DNA from 4 places in the Cedecea sp. genome. Region 4 is predicted to be linked to each of the others. Evidence: predicted binding sites of a transcription regulator. Region 4 holds the regulator's gene; each other region holds the start of a gene.
The links. Region 4 encodes LexA, which represses DNA repair genes until DNA is damaged. Its sites were predicted from a motif close to TNCTGTATGTACATACAGNA; they were not measured.
Positions count from the first base shown of each region.

Region 1: a site for LexA is predicted at 1,338-1,357, ahead of VGM55_RS07225 (YebG family protein). Genes of this name have one in related genera too.
Region 2: a site for LexA is predicted at 1,671-1,690, ahead of VGM55_RS01090 (DNA translocase FtsK 4TM domain-containing protein). Genes of this name have one in related genera too.
Region 3: a site for LexA is predicted at 1,736-1,755, ahead of sulA (SOS-induced cell division inhibitor SulA). Genes of this name have one in related genera too.

Region 1 is NZ_DASYBS010000042.1:128,442-131,563, forward strand. Features, by position in the region: gene purT (formate-dependent phosphoribosylglycinamide formyltransferase) at 57-1,235, opposite strand; gene VGM55_RS07225 (YebG family protein) at 1,373-1,723, shown strand; gene VGM55_RS07230 (tellurite resistance TerB family protein) at 1,842-2,519, shown strand; gene ptrB (oligopeptidase B) at 2,644-3,122, shown strand, end outside.
Region 2 is NZ_DASYBS010000009.1:37,312-40,433, forward strand. Features, by position in the region: gene trxB (thioredoxin-disulfide reductase) at 1-644, opposite strand, end outside; gene lrp (leucine-responsive transcriptional regulator Lrp) at 1,138-1,632, shown strand; gene VGM55_RS01090 (DNA translocase FtsK 4TM domain-containing protein) at 1,754-3,122, shown strand, end outside.
Region 3 is NZ_DASYBS010000009.1:122,060-125,181, reverse strand. Features, by position in the region: gene yccS (YccS family putative transporter) at 1-945, shown strand, start outside; gene VGM55_RS01405 (TfoX/Sxy family DNA transformation protein) at 930-1,559, opposite strand; gene sulA (SOS-induced cell division inhibitor SulA) at 1,777-2,286, shown strand; gene ompA (porin OmpA) at 2,644-3,122, shown strand, end outside.
Region 4 is NZ_DASYBS010000093.1:47,059-50,180, forward strand. Features, by position in the region: gene plsB (glycerol-3-phosphate 1-O-acyltransferase PlsB) at 1-742, opposite strand, end outside; gene VGM55_RS14610 (diacylglycerol kinase) at 874-1,242, shown strand; gene lexA (transcriptional repressor LexA) at 1,352-1,960, shown strand; gene dinF (MATE family efflux transporter DinF) at 2,036-3,122, shown strand, end outside.

The sequences.
Region 1 (3,122 bases), on a different contig from region 4:
CCCCGTCTGTTCACGGGGCTGAATGAGTGAATAGCCCTTAATCGAGGGCTATTTTTTTAGCCTTCGACTTTCACCTGCGCAGCAGACACGACGGCTCTTGCGACAGCGTCATCAACGTTGCTTCCCGTTGCCAGCGCCACACCCATGCGACGTTTACCCGCAATTTCCGGCTTGCCAAACAGGCGAACCTGTAAGCCGCCGCCTAGCGCACCGGCGACATTGTTGAACGTGACATTATCGCTTTGCAATTCAGGCAGGATCACCGCCGATGCGGCCGGGCCGTACTGGCGAATCTCACCGATTGGCAGGCCGAGGAAGGCGCGAACATGCAGGGCAAACTCAGAAAGATCCTGCGAAATCAACGTCACCATGCCGGTATCGTGTGGGCGAGGAGAGACTTCGCTGAAAATAACGTCATCGCCACAGACAAACAGCTCAACGCCAAACAGGCCATGCCCCCCCAGGGCGGTAACCACCTTCTCAGCAATCTCTTTTGATCTTGCCAGGGCGATGTCGCTCATCTGCTGAGGCTGCCAGGACTCACGGTAGTCACCCTCTTCCTGACGATGGCCGATTGGCGCACAGAAATGCACCCCATCTATGGCATTGATGGTCAGTAGGGTAATTTCAAAATCAAAATTGACCACGCCTTCAACAATAACCCGGCCTTTACCGGCACGCCCGCCAAGCTGCGCGTATTCCCACGCGTTTGGCAACTGGTCGGCGGTGCGAATAAAGCTCTGGCCTTTGCCGGATGAGCTCATCACCGGTTTGACGATACAAGGCAAGCCAATCTCCTGTACGGCCTGCTGGAAAGCCTCTTCACTATCCGCAAAGCGGTAGGCGGAGGTTGGCAGTTGAAGCTCTTCTGCCGCGAGTCGGCGGATCCCTTCGCGGTTCATCGTCAGCTTTGTTGCGCGCGCACACGGCACCACGCGTTGTCCCTGCGCTTCCAGCTCCAGCAGAGCGTCGGTAGCAATAGCTTCAATTTCAGGAACGATAAAATCAGGCATTTCGGCCGCAACCAGCGCTTTTAACGCCGCAGCGTCCAGCATGTTGATAACATGGCTGCGGTGTGCGACGTGCATCGCGGGCGCATTCGCGTAGCGGTCGACGGCGATAACTTCTACTCCGAGGCGCTGACACTCAATAGCCACTTCTTTACCCAATTCACCGGAACCCAGCAGCATGACTCGCGTAGCTGCCGGGCGCAGAGCTGTTCCCAACGTTGACATGTGATTTAGCCTTAACAGAGAAAAAAAGACCGCGGCAGTATAAACGAAAACGTTTGCGTTGGCAGCGGCTTTACGGCTTGTGTGATAAAATGAATGGCGATATACTGGATAAATAAACAGGTAAACGGAGCTGCAAAATGGCGGTCGAGATTAAATATGTTGTAGTGAGAGAGGGACAAGAAAAAATGGCCTTTGCCAGTAAAAAGGACGCTGACGCTTACGACAAAATGCTGGATCTGGCTGAAGTGCTTGGCGAATGGCTGCAGCAAAGCCCGCTAGCGCTTGATGAAGGGCAGAGCGATACCCTGGCGATGTGGATGGCTGAAAACAAGGATCTGCTGGCGGGCGTCCTGAAAAATGGCAAATTGCCGGCGCCGGAGTTGACCGAATCTGAGCCACAAACAGAGGCCCCTGTGGCTGAGCAAACGGCTGTGGCGGAAGACAACGTAAGCGAACATCCCGGGCGTAAACGTACTAAAGCGGCATAACCGCGCTGCCTGCGCCGGGCTACCGGCGCGATTCTTTTCCCATCTTTAGCGCCGTCCGACATTTCTTGACGTCCCGTGGCCTACTCTCGACGCGTTAAGCCAATAAAAGGTGGTCGTCATGAATAACTGGTTACAGCAGCTTCAGTCGTTACTGGGGCAATCTACCTCCTCCCCACAATCTTCGCAGCCGGCGGCCGGTACTGGCCCGGAAGGGCTTAGCAAACTTCTGGTGCCGGGAGCGCTGGGCGGATTAGCCGGGTTACTGCTGGCAAGCAAATCCTCGCGCAAACTGTTAACAAAATACGGCACCAGCGCCTTATTGGTTGGCGGCGGGGCCGTCGCCGGTAGTGTGCTTTGGAACAAATACAAAGACCGGGTTCGCCAGAGCCAGCCAGCCGCTTCGGGCTACGGTCAGCAACACTCGTCGGTAGATGTTCGTACCGAGCGATTGATTACCGCGCTGGTATTTGCCGCCAAAAGCGACGGTCATATTGATGCCAAAGAACGTCAGTTTATCGAACAGCAGTTGCGTGAAGTGGGCATCGAGGGCGAAGGTAAAGCGCTAATTGAGCGGGCGATCGATAGGCCCCTGGATCCTCAACTGCTTGCGCAGGATGTAAAAAATGAGGAAGAAGCGCTGGAGCTTTATTACCTAAGCTGTACCGCTATCGATATCGATCACTTCATGGAACGCAGCTACCTGAGCGCTCTTGGCGATGCGCTGAACATTCCACAGGATGTGAGAGTCGGCATCGAGCAGGATATTCAACAGCAAAAACAATCGCTCCCGGTTTAATCATCCTGTACCGCTACTATGCCGGGGATCTCCCGGCATTTTCTTTTTATCCTTCACGTTCCGCTTGCAAGCTTGGCTGAATTTGCCACCCTTACAGGGTGTTAAACGGAAAATGAAGAAAGTGATGCCGCCAAAAGCCAAAAAGATCCCCCACGCTATGACGCTTCATGGCGATACCCGCACGGACAACTACTACTGGCTGCGAGATGACGAACGCGCCGATCCTGACGTACTGGAATACCTTCACCAGGAAAATGACTACGGTAAAAGGATCATGGAGAGCCAACGTGCTTTGCAGGACCAACTGCTAAAAGAGATGATCGCCCGTATTCCGCCTCATGATGTTTCCGCGCCCTATGTTAAGAATGGCTTTCGCTACCGTCAGGTCTATGAGAAAGGCGATGAATACGCCGTTTACCAGCGGCAATCGGTCATTCAGGAGGAGTGGGACGCCTGGGAGGTTTTGCTGGATGCTAACAAACGTGCCGCCCACAGCGAGTTCTATACCATGGGCGGGTTATCTGTCTCGCCGGATAACGCCGTTATGGCGCTGGCGGAGGATTATCTCTCTCGCCGTCAGTTCGGTATTCGCCTGCGTAATTT
Region 2 (3,122 bases), on a different contig from region 4:
TGATCGCCGGTCACTTCTTCAAGCGTACGATGGGTGTGCAGCACGATGTTGCCATTCTGCACTTTATCCATCAGGCGGTTAATCAGGATTTTTTCTGCACGGAAGCTGTCGCGGCGGTGGATCAGATGCACTTCCGAAGCGATGTTCGCCAGGTACAGTGCTTCTTCAACCGCGGTGTTACCGCCGCCGATGACCGCAACCTTCTGGTTGCGATAGAAGAAACCATCGCAGGTGGCGCAGGCAGAAACGCCGCGGCCTTTAAACGCCTCTTCAGAAGGCAGTCCCAGGTAACGCGCAGAGGCACCGGTCGCGATAATCAGCGCATCACAGGTGTACTCGCCGCTGTCACCCACCAGGCGGAACGGACGGTTCTGCAAATCGACGCTGGTGATGTGGTCGAAGAGAATTTCGGTTTCGAACTTGGCCGCATGCTCGTGCATGCGTTCCATCAGTAATGGACCGGTCAGGTCGTTAGGATCGCCAGGCCAGTTTTCGACTTCGGTAGTGGTGGTCAGCTGACCGCCTTTTTCCATACCGGTAATTAAGACCGGTTTTAAGTTGGCGCGTGCAGCATAGACCGCTGCGGTGTAGCCCGCAGGGCCGGAGCCAAGAATAAGCAGCTTACTGTGTTTAGCTGTGCCCATGAGATCCTCATTGAACGTTTACAGACAATGAGGCTGATTGTAGGGAATTCGTTGCATTAAAAAAAGGGCGCTGCAATGTTGTTAACGATGTGTGCCATCGTTGCTGCCTATAAGCCCCATGAATATCACCAGCTATATGCATAAATAATCATTGTAATAGAGTGGTAATCACGGGGCGAAAATGATGAATAATCATCAGCCAATAGGAATATCTGGCACGTTCCACTAAAAATAGATGTTTTGCTTTGACAATCCCCTAAGCATTTGCGAAAACATTCGAGGAAGAAAAACATTTGGTGATGTGGAAGCCGCGTGCTCTCGCGCAAACCTGATGCAAATTTACCGAGTTATTGAAATTTACGCATGACGTGGACAGACGCTATGCGTGATGTCGATAGCAGCCGAAAGGCATCGGTCTTCTCACGTACACTCTGAACATTGACGTTACCAGGGTTATGGCAGGTGAAGGAAGGAATAGAGAGAGACAATAATAATGGTAGATAGCAAGAAGCGCCCGGGCAAAGATCTCGACCGTATCGATCGTAATATTCTCAACGAATTGCAAAAAGATGGGCGCATTTCTAACGTTGAGCTTTCCAAGCGTGTTGGGCTTTCACCGACGCCGTGCCTTGAGCGCGTACGTCGTCTTGAACGTCAGGGTTTTATTCAGGGCTATACGGCGCTGTTAAACCCGCATTATCTGGATGCCTCGCTGCTGGTGTTTGTTGAGATTACTCTGAATCGTGGCGCCCCGGATGTGTTTGAGCAATTTAACGCCGCAGTACAAAAACTTGAAGAAATTCAAGAGTGTCATCTCGTATCCGGTGATTTCGACTACCTGTTGAAAACACGCGTACCGGATATGTCGGCGTACCGTAAACTCTTAGGCGAGACCCTGCTGCGTCTGCCGGGCGTTAACGACACCCGTACTTATGTGGTCATGGAAGAGGTCAAACAGAGTAACCGTTTGGTCATTAAGACCCGTTAATACGGGCCAGGTGCAAAATTGGCGTATTTTGGTTACACTCCTGGGAATCCATACAGCAACAGCTCCGGCAAGCCGCCGGTGCTGTTGTCTCCATAGAGTTTAAGGACCTGGAGAGCCTTTCTTGAGCCAGGAATATACCGAAGATAAAGAAGTAACATTGCGGAAACTAAGCAGCGGGCGCCGTTTACTCGAGGCGTTGCTGATTCTTGTTGCCTTATTTGCCATCTATTTGATGGTTGCCTTGTTAAGTTTTAACCCATCAGACCCTAGCTGGTCTCAAACTGCGTGGCATGAACCTATCCATAATTTGGGGGGGACGCCGGGAGCGTGGTTTGCGGATACGCTGTTCTTCATTTTTGGCGTCATGGCCTACACCATTCCGGTGATCATTATCGGCGGCTGTTGGTTTACCTGGCGCCAGCGCGACAGTGAAGAGTTCATCGATTATTTTGCCGTTTCGCTACGCCTTATTGGCGTTCTTGCTATGGTGCTGACCTCATGCGGGCTGGCGGCCATCAATGCGGATGATATTTGGTACTTCGCCTCAGGCGGCGTGCTGGGCAGCTTGCTGAGTACCGCCATGATGCCGTTGCTCAACAGCAGCGGGGGCACGATTGCGCTGCTCTGCGTTTGGGCCGCTGGCCTCACGCTGTTTACCGGTTGGTCATGGGTCAGTATCGCTGAGAAGCTCGGTAGCGCGGTGCTCACGGTCCTGACTTTTGCCAGCAACCGGACGCGCCGGGATAACACCTGGCAGGATGAGGACGAGTACGAAGAAGAGCATCATGAAGACGAACAGCAGCACGTTTCTACCGAGAAGCGTGAATCCCGTCGGGCGCGTATTTTACGCGGTGCGCTTGCACGTAAGCAGCGCCTGTCGCAGAAGTTTGCTAATCCTAACGGCCGCAAAACAGATGCAGCATTGTTCTCCGGTAAGCGAATGGATGATGCTGAAGACGACGTATTGTTCAGCGCGCGCGGTGTAGAGACCGATCCGAACGACGTGCTGTTCTCGGGTCATAAGGCGACATTACCGGAAGAGCAGGAGTACGATCCGCTGTTCAGCGGGCACTCCGCCGTTGAACCGGTTGCCGCCGCTGTTGCAGCGACGACGGCTAATCAACCCTGGGCGGCGCCAGTGCCGCCGGTTGCTCCTATGCCTTCGGTCTCGACGCCAGCTCCGCTTGCCGAAGCTGAGCCTGCTGCGCCCGCGATAGCCTGGGAACCCGCACCGACTACCGTCACGCCGGAACCGGTGATTGCCCCTTCTCCTGAGCATTACACGTCGCCACATCCGGCAAGCGTTCAGCAGCAGATTCCGCATGAAAGTAGCCATCATTGGTCCGAACCGGTTGTGCCGGAAGTTGAACCCGTCATTGACGCTCAGCCAGAACCGCCAGAAGAAGTAAAATACGTGCGTCCACCGATGTACCACTTTGAAGAAGTGGAACAGAAGCGTGCCCGCGAACGTGAACAGCTGGCAGCATGGT
Region 3 (3,122 bases), on a different contig from region 4:
TCATTGGTGCTGTGCGTTGGCTACGCGTTTATTCAGTTTACCGGCCTGCAGCACGGTTACTGGATACTGCTTACCAGTTTGTTTGTCTGCCAGCCAAATTACAGCGCTACGCGACGGCGACTTGCGCTACGTATCATCGGTACGCTGGTTGGGGTCGCGGTCGGTCTGCCTTTGCTTTGGCTTGTGCCCTCTCTGGAAGGCCAGTTAATACTGCTGGTCATTACCGGCGTTCTATTCTTCGCTTTCCGTAATGTTCAGTACGCCCATGCAACCATGTTCATCACGCTGCTGGTACTGCTGTGCTTTAATCTGCTTGGCGAAGGCTTTGAAGTCGCGCTTCCGCGCGTTTTTGATACGCTGCTGGGCTGCGCAATAGCCTGGGCTGCGGTAAGTTTTATCTGGCCAGACTGGCGGTTTCGGCGGCTGTCTCTGGTTGTTGAGCGTGCTTTCAATGCCAACTGCCGCTATCTGGATGCGATTCTTGAGCAGTATCATCAGGGGCGAGATAACCGTCTTGAATATCGTATTGCGCGGCGAGATGCCCATAACAAAGACGCCGAACTGGCTTCCGTTGTGTCTAACATGTCATCTGAGCCTCGCGTATCAGCAGAGATGCGCGAAGCTGCATTCCGCCTGCTTTGTCTCAACCATTCCTTTAATAGCTACATCTCTGCCTTAGGCGCACACCGGGAAAAACTTAGCCATGGTGATACGCTAATGCTGCTTGATGATGCCGTTTGCTATGTCGATGATGCCCTTCACCATCTCCCGGTGGATGAAGAACGCGTTCAGACCGCTCTCAGCGGGCTTTCTGCTCGTATCTCGCAGCTTGAGGCACGAGCGGAAACAAAAGAGCCGCTGGTACTACAGCAAATCGGGCTACTGATTGCCCTTCTGCCAGAAATATCACGCCTTCAGCAGCAAATATCTCAGTGGTCAGAATAGTGATGGTGGCGTCGCTCATAGCGGCGCCACCATTCCGTTAATTCTTCCCTGACCTGCGCCGGCAGAACCGCTTCATGTACTCCCTGAATTGCGCCCGCAAGCGCGAGCAGTACTTTAATTCCCACCGCTTTCCTGGTATGCCGCAACTTCAGCCATGAGCGCTTTGCGCCGAATAGCTGTAGCGTTTGCGGATCGCTAATACCCACTTCACGGAGCATAACTTCAATATTTAATGAAAGATTGGGGAGATCCTTAAGCCGGCGCGAACAGAACTTACGCTGTGTTTTCTCACGCTGCGCGCTTCTTAGCGCCTGAAGAGAGAGCTGGATAAGTTTGTCCTGATTCTCCCAGAGCTCCTCATCCACGCGGTAGTAATTGAGTGCAATGGGCAGCCCGCGTTTGCTGTACATAAGAGACGGTGCCGATTTTTTGCTGAAATAATCAGCACATTGTTCACAGGCACGCAGATAAAGTTCACCTTCGGCAACCATAGCGAAGACCACTCCCTCAACTGCCAGGCTGTAGCCACCAAACAACGGCCGATAACCAATTTTACCCAGGGACGAAAGATATTCCTGCGATTTATGAATCCTGACATACGTAACGTCTTTCATAATATATCCTTATAAATCAACCATTAAATAGTCAACATGGTTACTCACTCCCCTAATATCAGAAAATAAGTAACGTTACGGTCAATGGCAACGACAATTTCACCTCTGGCAGGTTTGCATAAAGAAAATGCGAAACACTTTCCGAAATTATGGTTGATCTTTGTTCGTACAGGTATTACTGTATATTCATACAGTAACCCATTAGGCGGGACTCACTATGCACTCACATAACTTTCACACTCATCTTCGTCATGTTGCAGTCGCTGCGCACTCCCCTGCTCAGTCACTATCTGATAACAGCGCACAGGGGTTAATTAGTGAAATGGTATACAGTGAAGACAACCCGTCGGTTACGCAGTTTATTCTGCTACCTTTATTGCAGCAGTTGGGACAACAGTCTCGCTGGCAGCTGTGGCTCACACCACAGCAAAAGCTCAGCCGTGAATGGTTGCTGGCAGCGGGGTTACCGCTAGCAAAAGTGATGCAGACGAGTCAGTTAGATCCCCTTTGCACCGTTGACGCGATGGTGAAGGCTCTCCAGACGGGAAATTACAGCGTGGTGATCGGTTGGTTACCAGAAGAATTAACAGATGAAGAACATATGCGGCTGACTATTGCAGCAGAAACCGGGAACGCAATGGGCTTCATAATGCGTCCAACCAGCAACATGACATCCGGTTCAAGACCACGAAATGGCCTAAAAATTCATTCTAGTTTGTATCATTAAGTAAATTTAGGAGAAATCCTGGAATTTTTTCATCGCGCCACATAATCCGCTGCCCTGACTCAAAAATCCCCGCCATGTGGCGGTTTGACGGGGTTCAATGGATGTACCTCACGTTCAAAAAGCGGTCCATTCTGTAAAAAAATATGTATGCAAGTCGTTTTTTTTCATATGCCTGACGGACTTCACACTTGTAACTTTTCAACTACGTTGTAGACTTTACCTCGCCAGGGTTGCTCTTCATAACACCGATATATCGGTAGAGTAACAATTGAGCATAAACCCGGGCGAAGGATTTAACCCTGGGCTTTAAATTGGTTTAGAGCTCATGGCCTTTTGGATGATAATGAGGCGCAAAAAATGAAAAAGACAGCTATCGCGATTGCAGTGGCACTGGCTGGCTTCGCTACCGTAGCGCAGGCCGCACCGAAAGATAACACCTGGTACACTGGTGCTAAACTGGGCTGGTCCCAGTACCACGACACCGGTTTCTACGGTAACGGCTATGACCGTGGTATCGGCAGTGGCCCGACCCACGAAAGCCAACTGGGTGCTGGCGCATTCGGTGGTTACCAGGTTAACCCGTACGTTGGTTTCGAAATGGGTTATGACTGGCTGGGCCGTATGCCTTACAAAGGCACCCCAGAAAACGGTGCTTTCAAAGCTCAGGGCGTGCAGCTGACCGCTAAACTGGGTTACCCAATCACTGACGATCTGGACATCTACACCCGTCTGGGTGGTATGGTTTGGCGTGCAGACTCTACCGCGCAGAACGCTGCTGGTGACCGTCTGAAAGACCACGACACCGGTGTTTCTCCAGTATTCGCTGGTGGTGTTGA
Region 4 (3,122 bases):
CGTTTTGCTGCGCCTTCTCATGGGAGATTTTCTTGCTGCGAGCTTCATCTTCAACCGCGCGGGCAATCGCTTTTGACGCCAATAGCTTGTTGAAAAGATCCTGGCGTACCGGCAGGCGTGGCCCGACCGCAGCCAGACGCTGGCGGGCAAAGTGAGTACGCGCCACGCGAGCCAGTTTTTGGGCGATAATCTTGTCCGTGCCGTGTTCGGTTGCCATGCGGCGCAGCGAAACCGGTGGGGAAAAGCGCACGAAGCTATCGCGGCCCAGCCACGAAACCGCAAAGAATTTCTGGACACCGTTCAGGGTGCGTAAAGGCGGATTGATTTCCCCTTTCTCGCGGCCTGGCGAGCGGCCGAACATCACGGAAACCGGCACCATCTGCACATCGAGGTCTGGGTTGCTGCGGTGCAGATCCAGATAATCGTGGAACAGTTTTATCGACTCTTCTTTTGGCGTGTAGTAGGTAAAGACGCGCGGCCCGCCGTGAATAAACACGTAGCGCGGCAGCAGTACGCCGTCAATTTCCAACGGTTCCAGTGGGTCGGGCAGGTCGTGATCCAGACATTGGGCACGCAGCGTCAGTAAGTCTGCCTTAGAATTGTAGGGCAGGACGTACATAATGGGGCGTGAAGGATCCAGACCGAGCTCGGTTTGGGGATCCGCCGGGATAGACTTGCTCTTTACCAGAACGCTTAATGGTAAATTAAGTAATTTGTAGTAAATTCTTGGCCAGCCTGACATAAATGATGTAAAGCCTCAGGTTAATAATGCAAATGCGCCGCAAGGATATCAGAAACTCTGGGGAATTTCTGTGGCGCTGCGATTTAGACTCAATGAGCATTGACGCTCAATATTTAAAAAGGTTTCCTTGAATGGCGAATAATACCACCGGCATCACCCGCATTATTAAGGCTGCAGGCTACTCGTGGAAGGGGCTGCGTGCGGCCTGGATCAACGAAGCCGCCTTTCGTCAGGAGGGCGTGGCTGCGGTTATCGCTATTGTTATCGCCTGTTGGCTGGACGTTGACCCTATTACCCGTATTTTACTGATTGGCTCGGTCGTGTTGGTGATGATTGTCGAGATTCTCAATAGCGCCATTGAAGCGCTGGTTGACCGTGTGGGCACCGAGTACCACGAGCTTTCCGGACGAGCCAAAGACATGGGTTCTGCTGCGGTGCTGATAGCGATTATCCTTGCCGTTGTGACCTGGGCCACGCTGCTTTGGTCACATTTGCGATAGCCTTTCCAGAATAGTTTAAGTCGCTGGTTTTTTGCTTAATTTGTGGTTTCAAATTCGCCCGGGGCTGTATATACTCACAGCATAACTGTATAAACACCCAGGGGGCGGAATGAAAGCACTAACTACCAGGCAGCAAGAGGTGTTTGATCTCATTCGGGATCATATCAACCAAACCGGCATGCCACCGACGCGCGCCGAGATTGCACAACGTCTGGGGTTCCGTTCTCCAAACGCCGCTGAGGAACATCTCAAAGCGCTGGCCCGTAAAGGGGTTATCGAGATTGTTTCCGGCGCGTCGCGAGGTATTCGCCTGCTGGTTGAAGAAGAAAGTGGCCTGCCGCTGGTGGGCCGCGTTGCAGCCGGTGAACCGCTGCTGGCGCAGCAGCATATCGAAGGCCACTACCAGGTTGACCCGTCTCTGTTTAAGCCGAATGCGGACTTCCTGCTGCGCGTAAGCGGCATGTCGATGAAAGATATCGGCATCATGGACGGCGATTTGCTTGCGGTACACAAAACGCAGGACGTGCGTAACGGCCAGGTGGTTGTCGCGCGTATCGACGATGAAGTGACCGTGAAACGCCTGAAAAAGCAGGGCAACACCGTGCATCTGCTGCCGGAAAACAGCGAATTCCAACCTATTGTCGTCGATCTCCGCGAGCAGAATTTTAGCATTGAAGGTCTGGCCGTTGGGGTGATTCGCAACGGCGAATGGCTGTAACCCTTCTTCTGGTGGTGCGGTAAATCTGCCGTACCACTCGCTTTAAACTCCTCTATTTTCCCCTGGATCATTCCCATGCGATTCTTCTCGTCAACGGATGGTGCGCTGTGGTGGCTGGCGCTGCCGATGATTTTTTCCAACATAACCGTACCGCTGCTGGGTCTTGTCGACACCGCCGTCATCGGCCATCTCGATAGCCCGACTTATCTTGGCGGGGTGGCTATCGGCGCGACGGCGACCAGCTTCCTGTTTATGCTGCTGCTTTTTCTGCGAATGAGTACCACCGGGTTAACGGCGCAGGCGTTTGGCGCAAACGATCCACAGCGGCTGGCGCGCGCGCTGATTCAGCCATTGATGCTGGCGCTGATCGCCGGGCTTGCCATCGTGCTACTGCGTTATCCGCTGATCGCCCTCGCGCTGCATGTCGTTGGCGGCAGCGAAGACGTGCTGTATCAGGCTCGTCGTTTCCTGGAGATCCGCTGGCTGAGTGCTCCCGCATCGCTGGCTAACCTCGTGCTGTTGGGCTGGCTGCTGGGCGTTCAGTATGCGCGGGCACCGGTGATCCTGCTGGTGGTGGGGAACCTTATCAATATCGTGCTCGACCTCTGGCTGGTGATGGGGCTGCAGATGAACGTGCAGGGGGCGGCGCTGGCGACGGCAGTATCTGAATACGCCACGTTTATTATCGGCCTGGTGATGGTGCGTAACGTTCTGAAGCTGCGCGGTATTAGCTGGGCACGTCTTAAAACGGCCTGGCAGGGGGATCTCCGCAAGCTGCTGGCGCTCAACCGCGACATCATGCTGCGTTCGCTGCTGCTGCAAATTTGCTTTGCCTCCATCACCATCTTCGGCGCGCGTCTCGGTAGCGAAATTGTGGCGGTGAACGCCGTGCTGATGACGCTGCTGACCTTCACCGCCTATGCGCTGGACGGCTTCGCTTATGCGGTGGAAGCTCATTCCGGGCAGGCCTACGGCGCACGTAACCGTGGGCAACTGCTGGAGGTTTGGGGCGCAGCGTGCAGGCAGGCCGGGTTGGTCGCGGTTGCATTTGCCGCTCTCTATGCCGTTGCCGGAGAACACATCGTCGCGCTGCTGACGTCCTTGCCGGAACTGCGTCAGCAGGCCGACAGTTACCTGGCCTGGCAGGTCGTATTGCCGGTCG